Regions from separate parts of the Pseudovibrio sp. Ad5 genome, predicted to be linked through region 1. Evidence: riboswitches for the same ligand, from Rfam matches in the RefSeq annotation. Region 1 holds a riboswitch; each other region holds the start of a gene.

What was found. A riboswitch is a leader RNA that binds a small molecule or an ion and turns the genes downstream of it on or off. The one in region 1 is predicted to bind thiamine pyrophosphate.
Region 2: linked by a shared signal. The riboswitch ahead of PsAD5_RS16155 (hydroxyethylthiazole kinase) and the one ahead of thiC (phosphomethylpyrimidine synthase ThiC) in region 1 are both predicted to bind thiamine pyrophosphate.
Region 3: linked by a shared signal. The riboswitch ahead of thiB (thiamine ABC transporter substrate binding subunit) and the one ahead of thiC (phosphomethylpyrimidine synthase ThiC) in region 1 are both predicted to bind thiamine pyrophosphate.

What each region holds. Positions count from the first base shown of each region.
Region 1 covers NZ_LMCH01000004.1:28,486-36,092, reverse strand. The annotation lists gene PsAD5_RS02255 (N-acetylmuramic acid 6-phosphate etherase) at 1-209, opposite strand, end outside; gene PsAD5_RS02250 (hypothetical protein) at 376-2,343, opposite strand; TPP riboswitch at 2,527-2,647, shown strand; gene thiC (phosphomethylpyrimidine synthase ThiC) at 2,763-4,562, shown strand; gene PsAD5_RS02240 (FAD-dependent oxidoreductase) at 4,559-5,500, shown strand; gene thiS (sulfur carrier protein ThiS) at 5,497-5,694, shown strand; gene PsAD5_RS02230 (thiazole synthase) at 5,696-6,463, shown strand; gene PsAD5_RS02225 (thiamine phosphate synthase) at 6,463-7,056, shown strand; gene PsAD5_RS02220 (HesA/MoeB/ThiF family protein) at 7,053-7,607, shown strand, end outside.
Region 2 covers NZ_LMCH01000057.1:301,094-308,700, reverse strand. The annotation lists gene PsAD5_RS16170 (DMT family transporter) at 1-247, opposite strand, end outside; gene PsAD5_RS16165 (xanthine dehydrogenase family protein molybdopterin-binding subunit) at 650-2,953, shown strand; gene PsAD5_RS16160 (Lrp/AsnC ligand binding domain-containing protein) at 3,024-3,260, opposite strand; TPP riboswitch at 3,471-3,579, shown strand; gene PsAD5_RS16155 (hydroxyethylthiazole kinase) at 3,621-4,376, shown strand; gene thiD (bifunctional hydroxymethylpyrimidine kinase/phosphomethylpyrimidine kinase) at 4,376-5,179, shown strand; gene PsAD5_RS16145 (TRAP transporter substrate-binding protein) at 5,192-6,295, shown strand; gene PsAD5_RS16140 (OmpP1/FadL family transporter) at 6,589-7,607, shown strand, end outside.
Region 3 covers NZ_LMCH01000020.1:19,666-27,272, forward strand. The annotation lists gene PsAD5_RS11590 (thiamine/thiamine pyrophosphate ABC transporter permease ThiP) at 1-1,010, opposite strand, end outside; gene thiB (thiamine ABC transporter substrate binding subunit) at 986-1,978, opposite strand; TPP riboswitch at 2,000-2,106, opposite strand; gene katG (catalase/peroxidase HPI) at 2,223-4,400, opposite strand; gene PsAD5_RS11605 (L-serine ammonia-lyase, iron-sulfur-dependent, subunit alpha) at 4,727-6,286, shown strand; gene PsAD5_RS11610 (hypothetical protein) at 6,739-6,960, opposite strand; gene PsAD5_RS11615 (RrF2 family transcriptional regulator) at 7,313-7,607, shown strand, end outside.

The DNA of each region.
Region 1 (7,607 bases):
AGTCTTTGGGCAGCAGCATCCACTGCGGCTTCCAGCTCTCCCAACGCAGACCAAACAGCGTTGAGGGCTTGCATTTGACCACCCAGCAAGGCTTTGAGGACTTCGTCAGTCCCCCATGTTTCCAAGCCTGCATAACGTGAAGATCTTTGCTCGGTTTCACGCCACTCCTGCGGATTGGAATGTTCTGGAAACCCCACTTTTTTGGATATGCTGGACACGAGACTCTCCCTGATACCAATAGCATACCAACAACTCACGATATGGCAATGATATATTAGAAAAGACCCGCAACTTGCGTAATCCCAATAGATTTCTAACAGTTACCTGTGACAATTGCAGGCCACAGGTATTGTTTTGGACCTAGTTTTTTCTTGGTCAATCCCAGCGTGCTTCTTCTTCGCGGCGTACAAAGACGACCTGACGTCCATCAGGCAGCAACTGGCTGATTTGATCTGGGCCGCCGTGTTCATCAAACTCAACTAATCCAATGCCACTTGCATTCAGCAAGCGTCGGCCATGATGCGTGCCCACAGGTTTGCGCGGAATAACCTTCATGCCACGTCGTCTGGTGAGCCAGTTCAAGGGAGAGCGAGGCGCATAGAGCCAGCGGTTCAGATGGTCGAGTTTATCAAGCAGTTTGGCCGGGAACTCGTTTTTGATGCCACTGCTGCAGATTTGCCAGATGTCAGGCCCACGAGAATGTCCGCGTAACTCGACATCGTAAACAAAGGAATAGTGCACATCACCAGAAAGGATCGTAAAACGATCTGGCGTTTTGCGGTGGCGGAACACGTTCAAAATGCCATCTGCCGTTCCCGGATGTGCCATCCAGTATTCCGCATCCACCATGAGCGGCTTGCCCATGAACGTGAGCAGCTTCTGCAACGTTTCGATCAGCTTTACGCCGAAGATCGGAGCTGCGGAGACGAGTAGCACGGCGTCTTTTCCGCGCAGAGATCGTTGTAAATCTGTGACCGCTTCCCAGTCCAGAAGACCCGAGGGTAGATACCCTGCCCGCTCTGATCTCCATCGGCGTGTGCGCGTATCCAACACCAGCAGTGGTGGGTCTAGTTCCCAGTGATAGTCCCAGTTTTCAAAGGCGAAGAGATGCTCCAGAAACTCATCGTAGCTGTTTGTGCCGGGCACCGTGACAGCTCGCGTCATCGCTTCAAGTGTTCTACCTGAGAACGCTTCAGGTCGGTTGCCCCACCCCTGATTGAGCATATAGGCACACAAGGCATTGCCAATGATCCGTCGGGAGAACGGATGGCCGTAGGCGGTCTCTTCCCAGTCACGGTTGAGGTTCCAATCATCAGTGACATCATGGTCATCAAAGATCATCGCGACCGGAAGATGGGCAAACAGGCGGCGCACCTGACTGAGGCCAACAACAAACTCCTTCAGGATTTTCTGTTCGCTCTCATAGAGCTCTGCTTCTTCTGGTGTCAGTCCTTCGGGGGCATCTGTCTCAACCAGTCCCCATAGCGCCGGAGACCAGACGAGGAGGTACATTGCCAAGAATTCAGCAAGTGTGATCAGATGGTTATGGGCGTGATCAGCAGTGAAGATCGGTTTTTCTACGCCACCGAACAAGACAAGCCAGAGCTTTCGGTTTTTCTCCAGACTTGGGAGAAATTTTTCGCGGCGGTAGTAGGTGTCGCCGTGCTGGTAGAAATCTGATGCCTTATCAGGCACTTTGCTTTCCAAGCCCGCCAGCTGTTCCTCAGTGATACCGAGTTTTTCGATAAGCACATGGATAGCTCGCAGCATGGGGCCAGCAACATCATCTGAGTAAATCTGATCGCCACTCATCACGAGGGCAGCTGGCCATTTTTCCTTATCAACTTTGGTGCCCTTCTCAGCTCTGATGTGCTTTGCCAGAAACAGATCAGCTGCGACCAGACCATCGCCGGATTCGTGATGTGGTTTGCGGCAAGACCCGTGCAGGAGTGAGGAAACTTTTGAGCTTAGCAGAAAGCCTGGGAGTTCCTGATTTTCATAGCAGAGATCAGGAGCCCATACGGAATGATCCTGCCACCCAGCCTCCTCATCATCCTCCATACGCAGAGCAAGGCGGTAACTGATCCAAGTGTCATGCGGTAGAGGGCTTTGGAGAGGTAGATCGATCAGGAGGTAATGGAGATGTACCCCTGCTGAGATCAGGTTTACCTCAGTTTGCGCTTTCGTCAGCTCGTAGGTTTGCGGCTCACGGCCTTGTGGGAGCAAATCCAGTTTCACATCTGCCGGAGCGCGCACTGCGAGCCAGAATGTTAAACGTGAGGTTTCCAGTCGACGCAAGATCGGGCCAGCTAAAACGGATGGGAGAGAATAGTTTTCAAGCATTCGTTGATATTATTTTTCGCGATATCCAGATGTGAAATTCTTAGATGAGAGATAGGAACGCAAACCGCAAAATCCAATAAGTGTCAGCGACTCCCCTCTCATAAAATCCAACTTACAAAAGATTTCTGAACCTCGCCTGAACCGAACCTGCCTTGACACTAGTTCATAATCGTTCTAGCAAAATCATGTCTGCAGGGGAGTCTCACCAAGGAGACTGAGAGGCTGACAGAGCGCAAGCTCGGCGACGCGACCCTTAGAACCTGACCCAGTTGATACTGGCGTAGGAAGCACGGGTCGCGGGGCCTGTTTGAAGGGCCAGTGTAACAACCGCGATCTTAGCAGCAGAAGTTCTTTCTGCCGTTTCCCAGCCAAAACTCATCTGGTGTCTTTTTCGAGTTATGAACTTGAGGAGCACCATTATGACGACGCCGAACCCATCCATCACCACAGGCGCTTTGCCAGCAGCGCGCAAAATCTATGTTCGTGGCAGCTTGCACGAAGACGTGCTTGTGCCCATGCGCGAAATCAGCGTTCACCCGACAGCAGGTGAACCACCGCTGCCAGTCTATGATAGTTCCGGCCCATACACAGACCCAACGGCAACAACGAATATTTCTGAAGGTTTGCCTGCTCTACGGCGCAAGTGGATTGAGGTGCGCGGTGACACTGAGGAGTATGATGGCCGCGAGATTAAACCTGAAGACAATGGTTTTGTGAAAGGCGACCGGCTTGTTCCTGAGTTTCCGGTGAAGCCTCGCCCCTTGCGCGGAAAGGACGGTAAAGCCGTCACCCAGCTGGCTTATGCCCGCGCTGGCATTATCACACCGGAGATGGAGTTTATCGCCATCCGCGAAAACCAGTTGCGGGAAGCGGTTGCAGAAGAGCGGTGTGGCAATGACTGGGGTGCGAGCATTCCAGATTATGTAACACCAGAGTTTGTACGTGATGAAGTGGCAGCTGGCCGCGCGATCATTCCGTCGAACATCAACCACCCTGAGAGTGAGCCGATGATCATCGGGCGGAACTTTCTGGTCAAGATCAACGCCAATATGGGTACATCTGCTGTTACCTCCTCCATGGAAGAGGAAGTCGACAAGATGGTGTGGTCGATCCGCTGGGGTGCTGACACGGTGATGGATCTGTCTACCGGTCGTAACATTCACAACACCCGTGAATGGATCATCCGCAACAGTCCTGTACCGATTGGGACCGTCCCGCTTTATCAGGCACTTGAGAAGGTGAATGGAGTTGCGGAAGATCTGACTTGGGAAATCTTCCGCGACACGTTGATTGAGCAGGCAGAGCAAGGGGTTGATTACTTCACCATCCATGCTGGCGTGCGCCTTCACATGGTGCCGATGACCGTTAATCGCGTGACGGGGATTGTCTCCCGTGGCGGTTCCATCATGGCGAAGTGGTGTCTGCATCATCACAAAGACAGCTTCCTCTATGAGCACTTTGACGAGATCTGCGATATTTGCCGCCAGTACGATGTGGCGTTTTCTCTTGGTGATGGATTGCGTCCGGGTTCCATTGCAGATGCAAATGATGAAGCCCAGTTTGCCGAGTTGGAGACGCTTGGGGAGCTGACCAAGATTGCATGGGCCAAGGATTGTCAGGTGATGATTGAAGGCCCGGGTCATGTGGCCATGCACAAGATCAAAGAGAACATGGATAAGCAGCTGGAATGCTGCCATGAAGCACCGTTTTACACGCTTGGCCCTCTCACCACGGATATCGCGCCCGGATATGATCACATCACCTCCGGCATCGGTGCTGCGATGATCGGGTGGTTTGGCTGCGCCATGCTTTGCTATGTGACACCGAAAGAGCATTTAGGGTTGCCGGACCGGGATGATGTGAAAACCGGTGTGATTACCTATAAGATTGCAGCTCACGCCGCTGATCTTGCGAAAGGATTGCCGGGTGCCCAGCGGCGGGATGATGCCTTATCTCGTGCTCGCTTTGAATTCCGCTGGGAGGATCAATTCAACCTCTCTCTCGATCCCGATACTGCGCGAGAGTTCCACGATGAAACTCTGCCGAAAGACGCGCATAAAGTGGCTCATTTCTGCTCTATGTGCGGACCTAAGTTCTGTTCCATGCGGATCTCGCACGATATCCGCGCGGAGGCCCAGAAGGAAGGTATGGAGGCTATGGCAGCCAAGTTCCGCGAAGGCGGCAAGTTGTACCTGCCACTTGAAGGGACAGAGCAGTGATTACGATTGCAGGAGCCGGCCTTGCGGGGCTGGCTTCCGCCTATGAGCTAGCAAAGCGCGGTGCATCCGTCACTATCTTTGAAAAATCCGCTAAACCGGGCGAAAGCAGTGTCGCACGGTTTGCCGGCGGCATGCTTGCTCCGTTTTGCGAGCGTGAAAGCGCAGAAGAAGACGTTGTTACACTTGGGGTGCAAGCCGCTGATTGGTGGTCTCAGGTAACGCTTGTGACCCGGCACGGAACGCTGGTGGTTACTCCGCCGCGCGATCAGGCCGAGCTGACCCGTTTTGCACGGCGGACCTCACACTTTACCGAGGTGAACGGTCAAGCGATCTCAGAGCTGGAGCCAGCATTGGCTGGACGCTTTGAGCGTGGGCTGTTTTTCAAAGAGGAAGCTCATCTGGACCCACGGCAGGCACTGGCTGACCTGACAGGGGCTGTTCAGGAGCTTGGGGTAGAGATCCAATATGGAAGGACTGCACCTGAGCGGGTCAATCTCAATTGCACAGCAACCGCATCCAGCCTTCCTGACTTGCGGGCTGTGCGCGGTGAGATGGCGATTTTGCATTGTCCTGAGGTTCAGCTTTCCCGTGTCATCCGGCTCTTACACCCACGTATGCCGCTTTATCTGGTCCCGCGGGCTGATGGTTTATTCATGATTGGCGGGACCATGGTGGAGAGTAATTCTGAACGTCCTCCTACTCTTCGCTCCCTTACAGAAATGCTGAGCACAGCCTTTGCCATTCACCCTGCCTTTGCCGAGGCCAGTGTGGTTGAAATTGGAGCGGGATTGCGTCCAGCGTTTCCAGACAACTTGCCTCGACTGATCGAGCATGACGGGTCTCTTCACCTCAACGGGCTTTACCGCCACGGTTTTCTGCTTGCACCAGCACTGGCACAGCAAGCAGCACAACATCTTTTGAAGGAGGCTTGCGTATGAAGATCATCGTGAATGCGGAACCACGCGAGGTCACCAACGAAACGTTGGAGGATGCTCTTACGGAGCTGGAGTTCACCAGCCCCGCTGTTGCGACGGCTTTGAACGGCCGTTTTGTTCCTCGTGAGGACTACTCTGTGACATCCCTTTCAGAAGGCGATCGACTGGAAGTTCTTGCGCCTATGCAGGGAGGGTAACATGCAGCTTTATGGTACAGACATTAGTTCCCGGCTGTTGCTAGGAACAGCGCAATATCCCTCTCCTGCGGTACTGCAAAAAGCAATTGAGACCAGCAGAACAGAGATCATCACGGTCTCTTTGCGGCGCGAAACCGCTGACGGTTCTGGAGCTGGTTTCTGGGGGCTATTGAAAGATAGTGGCTGCAGAATTCTGCCCAACACCGCTGGGTGCCATAGCGTGCAAGAAGCCGTTGTTACTGCACAGATGGCTCGCGAGTTGTTTGGAACCGACTGGATCAAGCTAGAGGTTATCGGCAACTCAGACACCTTACAGCCCGATATCTTTGGGTTGGTCGAAGCTGCGAGGATTCTCTGTGCAGATGGTTTCAAGGTGTTTCCATACACAACTGATGATCTTGTGGTTGGCGAAAAGTTGTTGGAAGCCGGATGCAAACTGCTGATGCCGTGGGGGGCTCCCATCGGGTCTGGTCAGGGCCTGCGAAATCCTGAGGCCTTGCGGGCCATGCGGGCGCATTTTCCGGATGTACCCTTGATCGTGGATGCTGGTATTGGGCGTCCCTCTGACGCCATGCGTGCAATGGAGCTTGGCATGGATGCTGTTCTACTCAACACCGCAGTTGCCAAAGCGGGTGACCCGGTTTTGATGGCGCAGGCCATGGCACAGGCAATTGAAGCAGGGCGGAATGGAAACATCGCAGACCCTATGGACCCACGCGACATGGCGGTTCCCTCTACCCCAATCCTTGGCATGGCGGAGTTGCTCTGATGGAACGGTTTTATCTGATTGCCGGAGACGCGGACTGGATTGAACAGCTTGTCCCTCACGGCGTGAAGCTTGTTCAACTACGGATCAAAGACCAACCTGAACAGGTTGTTCGTCTGCAAATTGCACAGGCTCGTGACTATTGCCGTCAACATGGTGTTCAACTGATCATCAATGACTATTGGGAGCTGGCATTAGAACTTGGCTGTGATTTCGTTCATCTTGGGCAGGAAGACATGGACAGTGCTGACTTTGCTGCACTCCAGAAGGCTGGTGTTCGCTTTGGTCTTTCCACCCATGATGAGGCCGAGTTGGATCGCGCCCTCTCCTTCAAGCCCGAGTATGTCGCTCTGGGCCCGGTCTATCCAACCAAGCTGAAGAAAATGAAGTGGGCTCCACAAGGTTTGGAGCGTGTCAGCCGCTGGAAACAGATGGTTGGCAAGACACCTCTTGTTGCCATAGGTGGATTAACACCGGAGCGACTTGCCGGTGTGTTTGAAGCTGGTGCTGATAGCGCAGCGGTGGTGACTGACATTTTACAGGCACACGATCCAATTACCCGAACACAGGAATGGGTGGAGGCTTGCAAGCAATGACGCGTTATGACCGCCAGATGCTCTTGTCTGAAGTTGGGACAGCAGGACAACAGCGGTTGCGATCTGCTCATGTCCTCGTTGTTGGTGCTGGCGGTTTAGGCTGCCCTGTCCTGCAATATCTTACCGGTGCCGGTGTGGGCATTATCACGATTGTTGATCCCGATATGATTGAAGAGAGTAATCTGCATCGACAGCCTTTGTATTCACCGGCAAATGTGGGGGAGAGCAAGGCCTATGCCGCAGCAGCTCGGTTACATGGCTACAACCCAGAGGTGGAGCTACGCGCGCTCAACATTGCTCTGGATCCTGCAAATGCGGGCAGACTGATTGCCCAGGCAGATATCATCGTGGATGCTGCAGATACGTTTGCAGCCTCTTACACGCTCTCAGATGAGTGCTACCAACAAAGCAAACCGCTTATCTCAGCCTCTGCACTTGGAACCTCCGGTTATCTGGGAGGTTTTTGTGGTGGTGCGCCATCACTGCGAGCTGTCTTCCCCTCCCCACCAACCAACTCTGCCAATTGCGCCAGTGCGGGTGTCCTCGGCCCT
Region 2 (7,607 bases), on a different contig from region 1:
CTTTGATAATGATCGGTGCTGAGATCACCAGCATGAAAAACTGGCGCAGCATAAGGATTTGAGTAACGTGTAAGCGGTCGCCGAGCAGCTTGATGATGGTGCTCATGACGGCCATAAGGAATGTTGCCAGAAGGGCCCAGCAGATGCCGCGTGTGTTATTGGACAGGCTTTGCCATTTTGCGGAAAACCTTGTTTTTAACGCAGCAGATGATGAGCTGCCTTCAGGCTCTGCTGAAGGAACAGGCATGTAACTGCTTTCGAAGCTGCCTTGATACGATCAAAACGACCAGACCCGATGTCTGGTGCAAAATGGTGTGCGCCAGGGGGCGGACAACGTAACAAAGATCAGATGGGTGTATGGCTTAAATAACCTAATGTTTGCGGTTTGGTCAAATTCTAAAACAAATTTTAGCTTGAGAGTTTCGACAGTAAGCACGAAGCTGCCGACAACTTAGAGCTCTAAGTACCCTTCCGTAATTTGCTCTAAATAATGCGGTAATGACCTTAAGTCACTCTGGAAAATACACCTCTGTGGTGAACCAGAAAACACTTGCAGCCTGAGAAAAGCACTGTACGTTCTCTGCTGATACGTAAAAAGCTGTATTGGGAGGTGCGGTGTTGGGTCGCTCTCCAGATTTTTGAGGTTTTCATGAATCAGGTTGCTACACCGAAGTTTGGAATTGGTGCTCCCGTTCGCCGAAAAGAAGATGCTGCCTTTATTTCTGGCAAGGGCCATTACACGGATGACCTGAAGGTGGCTGGTGCAGCACATGCCGTTGTTTTGCGGTCTCCTCTCGCGTTTGCCAAGTTCACCTTAGAGGGAGTGGATGAAGCACGGGCTATGGATGGTGTGCAGCTTATTCTGACTGCTGCGGATCTTGAAGGAACGAACTCTATCCCATGTAAAGCAGTGCTTCGGCAGCTGGATGGGACGAAGCACTGGGTGCCTCATCGTGAAGTTCTTTGCTCTGATACAGCCCGGTTTGTTGGTGATGCTCTTGCGTTTGTTGTTGCCGATACGGTGGAGCAAGCGCGGGCTGCGATGGAGGCGATTGAGGTTGACTACGAGGATGTTGATCCGGCAATCGGAACTGAAGCTGCCTTAGAAGACGGCGCTCCGCTTGTGTGGCCTGAGCATGGGTCTAATGAGGCCTTTCACATTGGCATGGGTAACAAGGAGGCGATGGAAGAGGCCTTCCAGAATGCGCATCATGTTACCAAGATCAAAGTGATCAACAACCGTCTGGTGTCCAATGCGATTGAGCCGCGGGCCTGTATTGGCGAGTTTGATGGTGAGAGCGGCAGGTATACGCTGACCACTGGAACGCAGGGCGGTCATGGGATGCGTGATCTGATTGCCAAGAACATACTCAACGTCGACCCTAAAGATATCCGCGTTGTGACACCTGATGTGGGTGGTGGTTTTGGAACCAAGATGTTCACCTATCTTGAATATCCGCTTTGCCTGATTGCCGCGAAACGTCTTGGTCATCCCGTGAAATGGCTTCAGGAGCGTACCGAGCACTTCATGTCTGATGCGCATGGCCGGGATAATGTATCCACGGCTGAGCTTGCGCTTGATGAGACCGGTAAGATGATCGGCCTCAAGGTGCATGTGCTTGCAAACATGGGCGCTTATCTGCATGAATTTGGCCCAGGTATTCCGCAGATTGGCATCACCATGACTCCCGGTCTTTACGATATCCCCGCAACGTGGGTGGAAGCGACAGGCGTTTATACCAATACAGTGCCGGTGGATGCGTTCCGAGGGGCAGGGCGTCCGGAAGCGCTTTATCTGATGGAACGACTGGCAGACAAAGCTGCGCATGAGATGGGTATGGATCCGGCGAAGTTTCGTCGTCAAAGTTTTATCCCCGATGCAGCTCTGCCTTATACGACAGCGCTTGGCCGCATGTATGATACGGGTTCCTTTGGAACTCACCTGACCAAGGCGCTGGACGAGATTCATTATTCGACGTTTGCGGAGCGTGAAGCGGAGAGCAAGGCAAAAGGTTTGTATCGCGGTGTTGGGCTATCGACCTATGTGGAGGCGTGTGCCTTTGCCGGCGGGGAGGAAGCTAAGCTTGAGCTTAACACGAACGGCAGCGTTACTTTGCTGATTGGAACGCAGAGCAACGGTCAGGGTCACGCCACTGCATATGGCCAAGTCATTGCAGAACATCTTGGTTTGCAGCTTGATCAGGTTGAGATGGTGCAGGGAGATACGGACCGTGTTGCGACTGGTGGTGGTACCGGTGGATCGCGGTCCATTCCGATTGGAATGCCATCTGTGAAAGCGGCTTCTGAAACGCTGGTTAAGAAGATCAAAGAGATCGCCAGTGAGAAGCTTGAGGTTGGTGTTGGGGATCTGACGTTGGAAGACGGGCAGGTGCGCGTGGTTGGTACCGACCAACAAGTCAGCCTTGTTGATGTGGCTGGTTCGCAACCGGAGACCTTGAGTGCAGCGGAAAAAGTCATGCAGGATGAATGTACTTATCCCAATGGCACGCATGTGTGTGAGGTGGAGATTGATCCGGAAACGGGCAAGACGGACGTGGTCAGTTATGTGATCGTGGATGATTTTGGCGTGACGGTGAATCCGATGCTGCTGGCGGGTCAGGTGCATGGTGGTGCGGGGCAGGCGATCTCGCAGGCGCTTTGCGAGAACACGGTTTATGATGAAACCGGGCAGCTGCTGTCAGCGTCCTTCATGGACTATCATGTTGCACGTGCTGATGATTTGCCGAATTTCGACTTCTCGACGAGCAACGTTCCTTCCACGACAAATGCGATGGGCATCAAAGGTGCTGGTGAGGCTGGTTCTATTGGAGCGGCGCCGGCGGTGATGAATGCTGTGCAGTATGCGTTGCGCAAGAATGCAGGTGTTGAGCATATAGATATGCCCGCGACGCCGGTTGCTGTCTGGAGTGCTATTCAGGACGCTCAGAGTTAAGCCATCAAGATAGTAAAGCTTGAAAAGAGATTGTGCAGGCGGGCTGGTGTCCCGCCTGTTTTCGTAGGTATCAGAACGCTTTGAAGGTGATGATGGTTCTGGTGTCCTGGATGCCTTCGAAGACCTGAACCTTGTTTGCAACGAAGTGTCCGATGTCTTCGTTATCATCGATGTAGAATTTGGCCAGCAGGTCGAAATCCCCGGAGGTGGAGTAAATCTCGGAGGCGACTTCCGCGTCTGCGATGGCGTTGGCAACCTGATAGGTTTTTCCGAGCTGGCATTTGATCTGTACAAAGAACGGAATCATAAATCTGCTATCCTTCTGTCCCGAAAGGCTGATTTGTCTTTCAGGGATGCGCTCAAATTTGAGTTTGCGTTGTTTTGTGAGCATTTTGCGTTGAAGCTGCGTTTTTTTGCAAGCTTTTGCGTTTTTTATGCGAAATCTACCCCCAGTTGCCTTTTGTCGCTGCCTCTCGTTTCCGCTTGCAGTTCGCTCTCTTGTTTGCTAGCAAAAAATTCTAACCAATGGGGGTGCTCGGAAGTGACTGACGGGCTGAGAGGCGCAAAGCCAACTCCTAGAACCTGATCCGGATTGTGCCGGCGGAGGGAATTGGGATGAGTACCAAGGTAATCGTTCCCGCCGTAATCTATAGGGGAGCGAAAACAAATGTCCTACACAAATGAAAATCTCTGGGAAGTCTTTGAGAGCGTGCGTGAGCGTGGGGTTCGGGTTCATTGCCTGACGAATTCTGTTGCGCAGAGCCTTACCGCGAACATCATGTTGGCTTGTAACATTGTGCCTTCCATGACAGCGGCCCATGATGAAATTCCTGCATTCATCGAAAGTGTTGACGGGTTGCTCCTCAATCTTGGTACGCTGGATGGAAAGCGGCGGCATGGTATTCGGCTTGGGCTTGAAGGGGCTGCCAAAAAATCTATGCCCGTGGTGCTGGACCCGGTTAAAGTAGATCGCTCAGACATTCGCATGGAGTTTGCGAAAGATATTCTGAAAGAGAATGTTTCGATCCTCAAAGCAAACATGACTGAGAGCGCTGGGCTGAGTGGAGCTGTTACCGAGAACACACTGATTGTGCGCACCGGTATTGAAGACGCTGTGTTTGGCCGGGAGACAACCTACACCGTGGGCAATGGGCATGCTTATATGGACAAGGTGACTGGCATTGGCTGTGCGCTGGGCGGTGTGCTGGCTGGTTTCGCCGCTACCGAGCCAGATAAGGAACTTGCCGTGCTTGCTGCGCTTGCTGTCTATGGTGTATGCGGCGAGATTGCCGCAGAGCAGGCGAACGGACCGGGAAGCTTCACTCCAGCTTTCATCGATACCCTTTACGGCTTGAAGGCTGACCAGTTCAACGAGCATCTCAAGCTCGAAACAATGAATAATAAAGGTGGGGTATTGGCCTAATGAGTGCGATTGCAGTCACAATTGCAGGGTCGGATTCCGGTGGTGGTGCCGGAATTCAAGCAGACCTGAAGGCCTTTTCGGCTCGTGGGGTCTATGGGGCCAGTGTCATCACTGCACTGACGGCCCAAAATACCAAAGGTGTGACAGGTATTCATGATGTGCCGCCAGCATTTGTGGCAGAGCAGATGGATGCTGTTTTTTCTGACCTGAAGGTGGATGCCGTGAAAATCGGCATGCTTTCACAGCCAGAGATTATCGCTGTTATTGCCACAAAGCTGGCGGAATATAATGTTAAGCGCGTCATCCTTGATCCGGTGATGGTTGCAACTTCTGGTGATGTTTTGTTGCAAAACTCCGCCGTTTCGGTCTTGAAGCAGAAGCTGTTTCCCATGGCGGCGTTGATTACGCCGAATATGCAGGAAGCGGCCTTTTTGCTGGACCAGCCGGTAGCCGAAACCCGTGAAGACATGCACAGACAAGCGTTACTGCTGCTGGACATGGGTGCTAACGGGGTTTTGCTGAAAGGCGGACACGGATCTGATGATACCTGTGATGATCTCTTCCTCTCCCGTGATGTGGAGAGGTGGTATACGGCGCCAAGACATAAAACGCAGAATACACATGGGACTGGCTGTACCTTGTCCTCTGCGATTGCAGCGGAACTGGCCAAGGGGTTGGAGCTGCAAGATGCCATTGGTGAAGCGAAAGAATATATTAGTCAGGCGATTAAAGCTGCGGATACGCTTGACGTAGGCGAGGGACATGGGCCTGTGCACCATTTCCATGAATTCTGGTCTGAATAAAAGGCGGAGATAATGACCAAGAACAAAGAAAACAATCTGACCCGCCGTCAGGCGCTGGGGCTAACTGCTGGGGCGGTTGCCGGTAGCGCTGCACTTGCTGCACCTGCACTGGCTCAGGATGCTGATCCGGTGATCGAATGGCGCATGGTGACCAGCTGGCCCAAGAACCTGCCGGGCCCTGGCATGTCTGCGCAACGCATTTGTGATCGCATCAACATTATGAGTAATGGTCGGATGCGTGTGCGCCTGTTTGCTGCAGGTGAGCTGGTTCCTGCTTTTGAGGTGTTTGACGCTGTTTCAAGCGGCACTGCACAGATGGGTCATTCAGTTGCTTTGTACTGGGCTGGCAAGATGCCGGGTTCGGTGTTTTTTACGACTGTTCCTTTCGGTCTGCTGCCTCAGGAGCACACTGCCTGGGTGGACCAGATGGGTGGACAGGAACTTTGGGATGAGCTTTATGCGCCATTTGGTGTGAAGCCGTTTATGGCTGGTAATGCTGGCCCAACCATGGCGGGCTGGTATCGTGAGCCTGTTGAGACGCTGGATGACCTGAAAGGGCGCAAACTGCGCATGGTAGGTCTTGGTGGTGAAATCATGCGCAAGCTTGGTGTTACTCCGGTCAACATTCCAGCCTCCGAGATTTTCACCAGTCTGCAAACGCGTGTGGTGGATGGTGTAGAGTTTCTCGGTCCATGGACGGACAGTGCGCTGGGCTTCCATAAACTGGTCAAATACTACTACGGTCCAGGCTTTAATAAGCCAAACGGCACCGGTGAGGCAATTGTGAATGCGGTTGCTTTGGAAGGTTTGCCAGCTGAGCTTCAGGCGGTGGTTGAAGAGGCTTGCCGTGTGGAAGCTGACTTGGCGCTTTCTGAGGCCAATGCGCAGAATGCAGCGAGCCTTAAGGTGCTGCAGGAAGAGCATGGGGTAGAGATTCGCGAATTCCCGGAAGAGGTTCTTGCAGCATTGAAGGAAACCAGTGTTGAGGTGCTGGATATCTATACCCAGAAAGACAAAACAGCTCGTAAGATTTATGAGAGTTACATAGAAGCGCAGGAGCTTCTGGCGGGGTGGAGCGCTCTTTCACTGGGCAAAAACATCTCTGCAAGAAGTTAACTGGCAGATCAAATCGCGTTTGAAGGGCCCTCCATTTGGAGGGCCTTTTGTTATGCGGAAGTTTTGTCACAGAAAATGTTTCAGTGTACCTGCCTGAAATGCGAATAACCAAGTGATTGTAAGTGAGTTGGGCATTGTTGTTTTATGAAGTCGACGCCTCATACCTTTAAATATGCCAGTGCAATTACTCTTTAATATTTTCAATCATGAGGAAGAGAGCCGAATCAATAAGTAACTCGTAGGTTGATCATGGCACTGCTTGAATGTTTTCTTGAGAACAGAAAGTACCGTGCATGTCCAGATATTTACCCATTACGATCGCTAGCCTTTCTTCCTTGCTGATTGCGTCTGATGCATTTGCCGGTGCTTTTGCTGTTCGTGAGCAATCTGCGTGGTATCAGGGGCTCTCCTTTGCGGGAAATGCAACTGTCTCTAAAAGCCTCTCCAGCATGTACTGGAACCCGGCGACCATGACTGGTCATGATGGGGTGCAGGTGGAAACTTCGCAGACATTTGTGTTCCCACGTGCAACGATTGATCTGGATACGGCGACGATTGATGCGCTGAGCATTCCTGTAACCGGCGTGCCATATTCCTCAGGTGACATTGGCGTGGATGCCTGGGTGCCAGCAGGATATGGCACTTGGAAGATTAATGACCGCCTTACTCTTGGCGTCAGTTCCAATGCACCTTATGGCTTTGAAACCAAACCTCAAATTGAATGGGCGGGGCAGGTCTATGCGCGGTCTTCCCGTGTGCTTTCTGTCAATGTTACGCCGATGGCGGCTTATGAAGTCACCGAAAAATTCTCTGTTGGGATTGGGTGGCAGCTTCAATATTTGCAAGTGAGGCTGAAGTCTGCGACGGGTGTTCCGCCAATTGCTGCGAATTCACCAACTGCGGAACTGCGCGGCGAAGACTACAATCTCGGATTTGGGGCAACCCTTGGAGCTCTTTTTAAGCCGTGGGAAGGCACTCAGCTTGGTATTGGGTATCGCTCGCCCATTGAGCACAACCTTAAGGGGCGGCTTGTGGTCGGTGGTGGCACGCCAACTCCAATTCGTTCCAACATCATTATGCCAGAGACTGTGACAGTTTCCTTCCAGCAGGTATTGAATGAGCGCTGGCGCGGAATGGGTACGTTTGAATGGACGCATTGGTCACGGTTTAGCACCTTCCCGGTGTTCAATCTGCAGGATCAGGTGGTTTCCGAGTTACCGTTCCAATACAACGACGGCTACTTCATCTCGCTTGGTACGGAGTATGATTTCACTCAGAACATCACTGGTCGGTTTGGGCTGGCTTATGAGTG
Region 3 (7,607 bases), on a different contig from region 1:
AATGCGAACAGCAACAAGATCACCGTGCTGGCCGCAGCGACAGCAACGGAAACAAGCGCCGCCTTCAACACAATAAAGGGCACCAGAAACAGACCGCTAAGGCCTGAAAGAACAACGGCACTGAGCGGCAAAAGCAAAAAGAATGTTGCAAGCAAAATCCAGAAGGCGTCTGCAACAGGTGCACCACCATCCCAGCGCCGGATCGCTCGGTCCAGTCCTGCACCAAACCCTTCACCGCGTGAGAGCTTCAGCGCCGCAAAGGCAGCAGCAGCGGTAAGCGTGAGTTGCAATGCAGAAAGCAGCGCGGCACGGCCAAGATCAAAATCGTATGTAAAAGCCTGGTAGATCGCCAGCTCAATAGTTGTCGCCCGTGGCCCACCACCAAGCGTCAGAGCAACAGCAAAGCTTGTCAGGCAGATCGCAAAGATCACAGCCAGTGCTCCGGGTAAAATGCGCGCGAGCATGGGGAGTTCAATCAGCCGAAACAGGGCTTTTCCATCACACCCAAGTTGCGCTGCAAGGCGAAAGCGCTCTGAGGGAACCTCTTGCCACCCCTGCAAAATCAATCGGGTTGCCAGCGGAAGGTTGAAGAAAACATGAGCCAGCACAACACCGTGGAGGCCATAAATGCGAATGGGTGAAGCACCAAAATAAACAAGCATATCAGATATCCAGCCCGCACGGCCAAACACCTGTAGCAACCCAAGAATGGCAACGATAACTGGTAGAATGAAGGGGGCACCAAGCAGTGCAATGAGCAAACTGCGGCCCGGAAACCGCCGTCGCGCCAGCGCGCGCGCAACCGGCACAGCCAGCGCAACACTGATCACAGCAGAAAGCACGGCCTGCGTGAGCGTAAACTTGAGAGCGGCCCAATCGGAAGAGGAGAAGCCGTGACCCGCTTCAGCTCGCAGTGCAACCGCGGCCAACGTGCCAAGTATGAGTGCCGCGACAAGAAATGCCGCGGCAACACCGGGAAGCGAACTTACTGGCTGAGCGCTTCTAGCCATTCCGGCAGAGCCTCACGTCTTGCAGCAGCAGCTTCTTCAGGCTTAAAGAACAAAGCTTTTTCCGGCACCTGCAGTGTGTCAAAGCCAGCAGGTAAACCACCTTTAGGTGTCACAGCAGGATACATCCAGTTGGTTGTTGGAATGATTGTCTGGAAAGCATCTGAAACCATGAAGCTTAGGAACTTGTCTGCCAACTCTGGCTGATCAGTCCCGGCAAGCTTTGCCGCTACTTCAACCTGCATGTAATGGCCTTCTTCAAACGCGGCAGTGGTCTTGCTGTTATCTTCCTCGGCAATCAGGTGGTAAGCCGGAGACGTGGTGTAGCTGAGCACCATCTCCGCTTCCCCATCAAGGAAAAGACCGTAGGCTTCAGACCAACCTTTTGTAACCGTCACGATGTTATCGGAAAGATCCGCCCACACATCAGCAGCTTCGTCTCCGTAAGCCGCTTTCACCCAAAGCAGCAGCCCGAGGCCGGGTGTAGAGGAGCGTGGATCTTGAATAAGGATCTTGGCATCGCTCTTCGCAAGCTCGCGGAAGTTGGTTGGTACGGTTTCGCCAGCCTTGTGTACGAAGGCAAAGTAGCCCCAGTCGTACGGCACAAAGGTTTCGTCAGCCCACTCCACTGGCAGAGTGTATTGGGCTTCAACAGTGTGTGGTGCAAACAGGCCAGTTTTCTTGGCAGTCTCTACCAGATTGGTGTCCAGACCCAGCACCACATCGGCATCCGAGTTTTTACCTTCAAGACGAATGCGGGAAAGCAGTGCTGCGCCATCTTCGACGCCAACAAGTTTCAGGTCACACTCGCATACAGCCTCAAACGCTTCTTCCACTTTTGGGCCTGGGCCCCAGTCAGAAACGAAGCTGTCGTATGTGTAAACTGTCAGTTGAGGCTTCTCAACAGCCATCGCTGATGTTGCAGTGAGTAATCCCGCAGCAATTAACAGATGTTTCAAGTCATCCTCCATTGCGGCGAGAGGGCAAGGATGGATGAAACCGGTACCCTTCCCTCCGCCGGTTCTAGCCGGTTCAGGTTCAACGGGTTCGCCACTAAAGCATCTCAGCACGACAAATACGCGCACCCCGAGGTCAAGCGGTTCTTAACCGGAAAAACACAGAAGCGCAACTGGATATAGCCAGCGTCTGGAGAGCACCTGTAGGGAGTTGCAATAAAAAGCCCGGGCAGTTTCCTGCCCGGACTGGTCGCATTTATTAGGCTGTCAGGTCGAAGCGGTCGGCGTTCATGACCTTGGTCCATGTTGCCACGAAGTCGCGGACGAACTTTTCGTGGTTGTCATCCTGAGCATACACTTCAGCATAAGCGCGCAGGATTGAGTTGGAGCCAAACACAAGATCTGCACTGGTTGCAGTCCACTTAGGCTTGCCAGATTTGCGGTCGCGGATCTCATAGGTGCCATCTTTGAGTGGATGCCAGCTGTTGTCCATATCGGTCAGGTTGACGAAGAAGTCCGTTGTCAGCTGACCTTCGCGGTCCGTGAAGACACCGTGCTTTGATCCGCCATAATTGGCACCAAGAACGCGCAGACCACCAACGAGTGCAGTCATTTCCCAGCCAGTGAGGCGGAGGAGCTGAGCACGATCCAGCATCATTTCTTCCGGGCTAACAGCGTACTCTTGCTTCTGCCAGTTACGGAAGCCATCAGAAATAGGCTCCAATACAGAGAAGGATGTCGCATCAGTCATCGCATCTGTTGCATCACCGCGACCAGAAGCAAATGGAACTTCCACGTTGAAACCAGCTGCTTTGATGGCATTTTCTACACCAACGTTGCCTGCCAGCACGATCACATCTGCGACTGAGGCTCCTGCCTGCGCTGCGATTGGTTCAAGCACAGCCAGAACTTTGGCAAGCCGGTCTGGCTCATTGCCAACCCAATCCTTTTGAGGAGCAAGGCGGATACGAGCACCGTTGGCACCACCGCGCATATCAGAGCCGCGATAGGTACGTGCGCTGTCCCAAGCGGTTTTGATCAGATCTTCATTGCTCAAACCACTTGCCGCAATTTTTGCTTTCACTGCAACAACATCATAGTTGGTGTTGCCCGCCGGAACCGGATCCTGCCAGATAAGGTCTTCTTTCGGCACATCCGGGCCAAGATAATTGGCTCTCGGTCCCATATCGCGGTGGGTCAGCTTGAACCATGCACGCGCAAACGTATCTCTGAAGTACTCAGGATCTGCTATGAATTTCTGACAGTACTCGTTGTAGATCGGGTCAACCTTCATCGCCATGTCCGCATCCGTCATGATTGGATTGTGACGAACAGACGGGTCTGTTGGATCAACAGGTTTGTCTTCTTCCTTGATGGACACAGGTTCCCATTGCCATGCGCCGGCAGGAGATTTTACCTGCTCCCATTCATGGCCGAACAGCATATCAAAGAAACCCATATCGAACGTGGTTGGGTGTGTGGTCCACGCACCCTCGATGCCAGAGGTAAAGGCATTTGTTGCCTTGCCATCCTGTCCGGGGTTAGACCAGCCAAAGCCCTGCTCTTCAAGACCAGCGGCTTCCGGTGCGACACCGATGTTATCGACGGCACCGCGTCCATGGGTTTTACCAACGGTGTGACCACCGCACGTCAGCGCAGCAGTTTCCTCGTCATTCATTGCCATACGAGCAAAGGTTTCGCGGATCTGATCAGCTGTTTTTTGCGGACCGGGAACGCCATTCACGCCTTCCGGGTTCACGTAGATCAAGCCCATATGGGTTGCTGCAAGCGGATTTTCGAGCGTTGAAGGATCATCCAGATCGTCATAGCGCTCTTCACTGCGCGCAAGCCATTCTTTCTCAGATCCCCAATAGGTGTCGATCTCCGGACCCCAGATATCCTCACGGCCAAACCCGAAACCAAAGGTTTTCAGACCCATGGAGTCATAGGCGATAGTGCCTGCGAGAATAATCAGATCAGCCCAGGAGAGAGCGTTGCCGTACTTTTTCTTGATAGGCCAAAGCAAACGGCGGGCTTTATCGAGGCTTGCGTTATCAGGCCAGGAGTTAAGCGGAGCAAAGCGAATGTTGCCGGAACCGCCGCCACCGCGACCATCTGCCAGACGATAAGAGCCAGCTGTGTGCCACGAAAGGCGGATCATCAGGCCACCATAATGACCCCAATCCGCTGGCCACCAGTCCTGACTGTCGGTCATGAGCGCATGAACGTCTGCCTTCACCGCTTCGAAGTCGAGTGATTTAACAGCATCATGATAGTTGAAGCCTGGGTCCATCGGGTTGGTACGCGCACCATGTTGATGGAGGATGTCGAGATTCAAAGCATCAGGCCACCATCGGGTAACCGGCTTATCCATCGATGTATTCGCGCCATGTACCACCGGACAAACACCGGCTGTCTTGACATCGTTACCGTGCATTGCTGTCTCCACTATCTAATTTGGCTCTTGCTGGTTTTGACGTAGCGTTTACCTTAAGCGGTGAGACGAAACGATGCATCCAGCAAATTCTAGACTGAATATAGGGCGCTAAACGCATTAAGTGAAATTGCATCTCCTACGCATATCAATAAGTTTTTCTTATCGTATAAATTTGAAGGTAAACGAAGGTGCTTAGATTGCTCCTCTGAGCTCTCCTCATCACACACGGAGATGCTTTTCGCGAGGTGAGGAAAGCATCAGTTCTGCCCTTCAATGCAGCAACAATCCGTGTAAAATATCACATTGATTTTCGCGGAGAAATTTGCATGAGCACTATTAGTCTTCTCAATTCCATAATTGGTCCGGTGATGAGAGGACCGTCGAGCTCTCACTCTGCAGCGCCATACTTCATAGGAAAGACTGTTCGCCAACTTTCCCTTTGTGATGGCGATAAAATTGTGAATGTTGAAATTGCGTTCGATCCAGAGGGCTCGTTTGCCCAAGTCTATACCAACCAAGGCAGTGACGAAGGCTTTGCTGCAGGCTTGATGGGAGAAGAGGTCACCTCACCTAAGTATCGACAAGCTCTATCTGATTTGATGAACGGCAAGCCATTTACGCTAGAGATCAACATTAGAAATTTAGACACCAAAGATCATCCAAACCGAGTGGAAATTGCAATCACGGTTGAAGACAGCGAAGGCGCACTTCGGGAAGATCACTTCAAAGGCCTTTCAATAGGCGGCGGGATGTTCAAGCTCGATAGCTTTAACTCTTTCGCAATTGATGTGACTGGGAGCGATTTTATACTTCTTCTGGAATGTGGAGACAATTCACCTCTTCAGCAGCTTCCCTCAAATGCAAAGGTACAAGCTCGTGTCTGTGCAGGTTCGAAGAATAGCCACCAACTTATTGAGATCAAATCCAGTTCGCCACTATCACCTCAACAACCAGAGTTGAAAGACATGATAGAACAGAGCTGGAAGGTCAGGTCCTGCATACCTGTCCAATTCTCTGTCCACGATGAGGCCCCTCTTTTTGCCAGCCCAAAGGCTTTGGTCCAACAAACCAGCAGAGGACACAGTCTTGCAGATCTTGCTTTGTCCCTGGAAGCCAAGCGGTTAGGCTTGACTGAGCCCCAAACGCGAAAAGCCTTTGCAGACCGGTATGATGTGATGATGGACGCAGTTCAGGCAGGCCTAGCGCTTACCAATCAATCATCCACTATGAAGTTCCTGAAACCGAGCGCAAAACAGGTTGGTGCAGCAAATCCCGTGGAGATTATCGGCTCACCATTCTTGCAGGATGCGCTTAGTGCTTCTCTTGCAGTTATGGATGCAAACGCAAATCGGGGAGTGGTTGTTGCTGCTCCAACAGCTGGAAGTTCTGGCATCGTACCGGGCACGCTATATTCCTTGAAACAACAAGGTGTTGATCGTGAAAGGATTATCGACGCCCTTCAAGTCACAGCACTTGTGGGAGCTGTTTTTGCTGAGCACGGAAGTTTTGCCGCTGAAACGGGAGGATGCTCAGTGGAGACTGGTGCTTCAGCCGCAATGATTTCAGCTGGATTGGTCCATCTGTTTGGAGGAACAGCACAACAAGCCTTTAATGCGGCATCACTTTGTCTGATGAATACGCTTGGTTTGGTTTGCGACCCAGTTGGTGGGGAAGTGGAAATTCCCTGTCATGCGCGCAATATCGCTGGGATCGCGCATGCGCAATCGTCTGCGGTTGCTAGCCTTTCTGGTTTTGACGCTGTGTTGCCATTTGATGAGATGGTCATTAGCACACAGAAAGTAGGTGAACAGATGCACTCTGACTTGCGCTGTACAGCTCGCGGTGGATGTGCGGCAACACCGACTGCTTGTGCAATGTGCGGATGAGGTCGACCCATAGTTCTCAATGCCTTAACCGCCCATATTCCCTACAATCGTCTCCTTACAGCTGTTCAGGAGCTTTATCATCTCGGAGGTGTCTGGGTTGCAATCTGAGGCGGCTGGCGCATCAACCACCATCTGCCGGACGGCGTGTTAATCCGCGTCATTGACCTGCCAGCTCCACGCTCAACCGTGCCACCTTCGATAGCAAGAAGCTGGACACCCTCTACATCACCAGCGCCTCCCTCCCAGCTTACCCAGGGCTCCCCTCTTCGCCTGTAAGTCGGGTGAGAAGGACATTCATAGATCGGACTTTGAGGTGAAGAGGGAGCTCCTCTCACCCTTCTCAAACAAACCAGATCAGGCCAAGCCAGATCCAGAGGGGGGCTGGGACTATGGCCCAGATGAAGATGGCGGGGAAGTACTCGTAGATTTTCATGGGGCTCTTCCGAATTCCGTCAGATCAATTCAAATGCTTCTGCCAGGGTCACAACGCAGGCGACTGATATGCCGAGTGTTACGAAGACACGAATGTGTTTGAAGAAGGCTAGCTCTGCCTTGGGTTTCACGCCGGAGCCATATCCTCTGCCATCCAGGTAGATGCTTGTGATCATCGTCAAAAACAGTAGGAACCAGAGAGCAACCAATCCTTCTGCGATCAAGACAATGGCGGGCAACATAACAGGTCTCCGTAGTTTAAAAGTTTCAGAGCAGGCGGTGGCACATCAGTGCAATCAGAGTTCTTTACGAGGAAGAAATTGACAGCTTAATTCAATGCCAAACACTGGTGAGACAGCCCCTGCCCTCTATCGTGACAACTTTCCGACTCATAATATCTATTTTATATATATCTTTATCATCGCACATAACAAAAGACATATATTATTTGCATCTTTTCTTAGAAAGAGCTGAGATAGCGATAAATAATGTGTTATTTCATACACTTAAAATATACACAGCACCACATCGCTTTCGGTGTTCAGCATTCTCTGATTTTATGATATACGCACGATATATCTTTGGAGCATCACTATGCGTTTAAATCAGGCAAGCGATTTTGCTTTGCGACTCGTTATGCAATGCGCCATGCAACCAGACATTCTTCAACGCATCGATCAGGTCGTTTTGCAGCAAGGTTTCTCACGGGGCCATGTGATGAAACTCGTCAATCAACTCTCCCGTGCCGGTATTCTTGAGACCATGCGTGGTCGTGGTGGAGGGTTTAAACTGGGCCGTCTCGCACAAGACATCAGCGTTGGAGATGTTGTCCGCGCGGTAGAGAATGATTTTGCCGTAGTCGAGTGCCTGCGACAGAGCGAATGTGGAG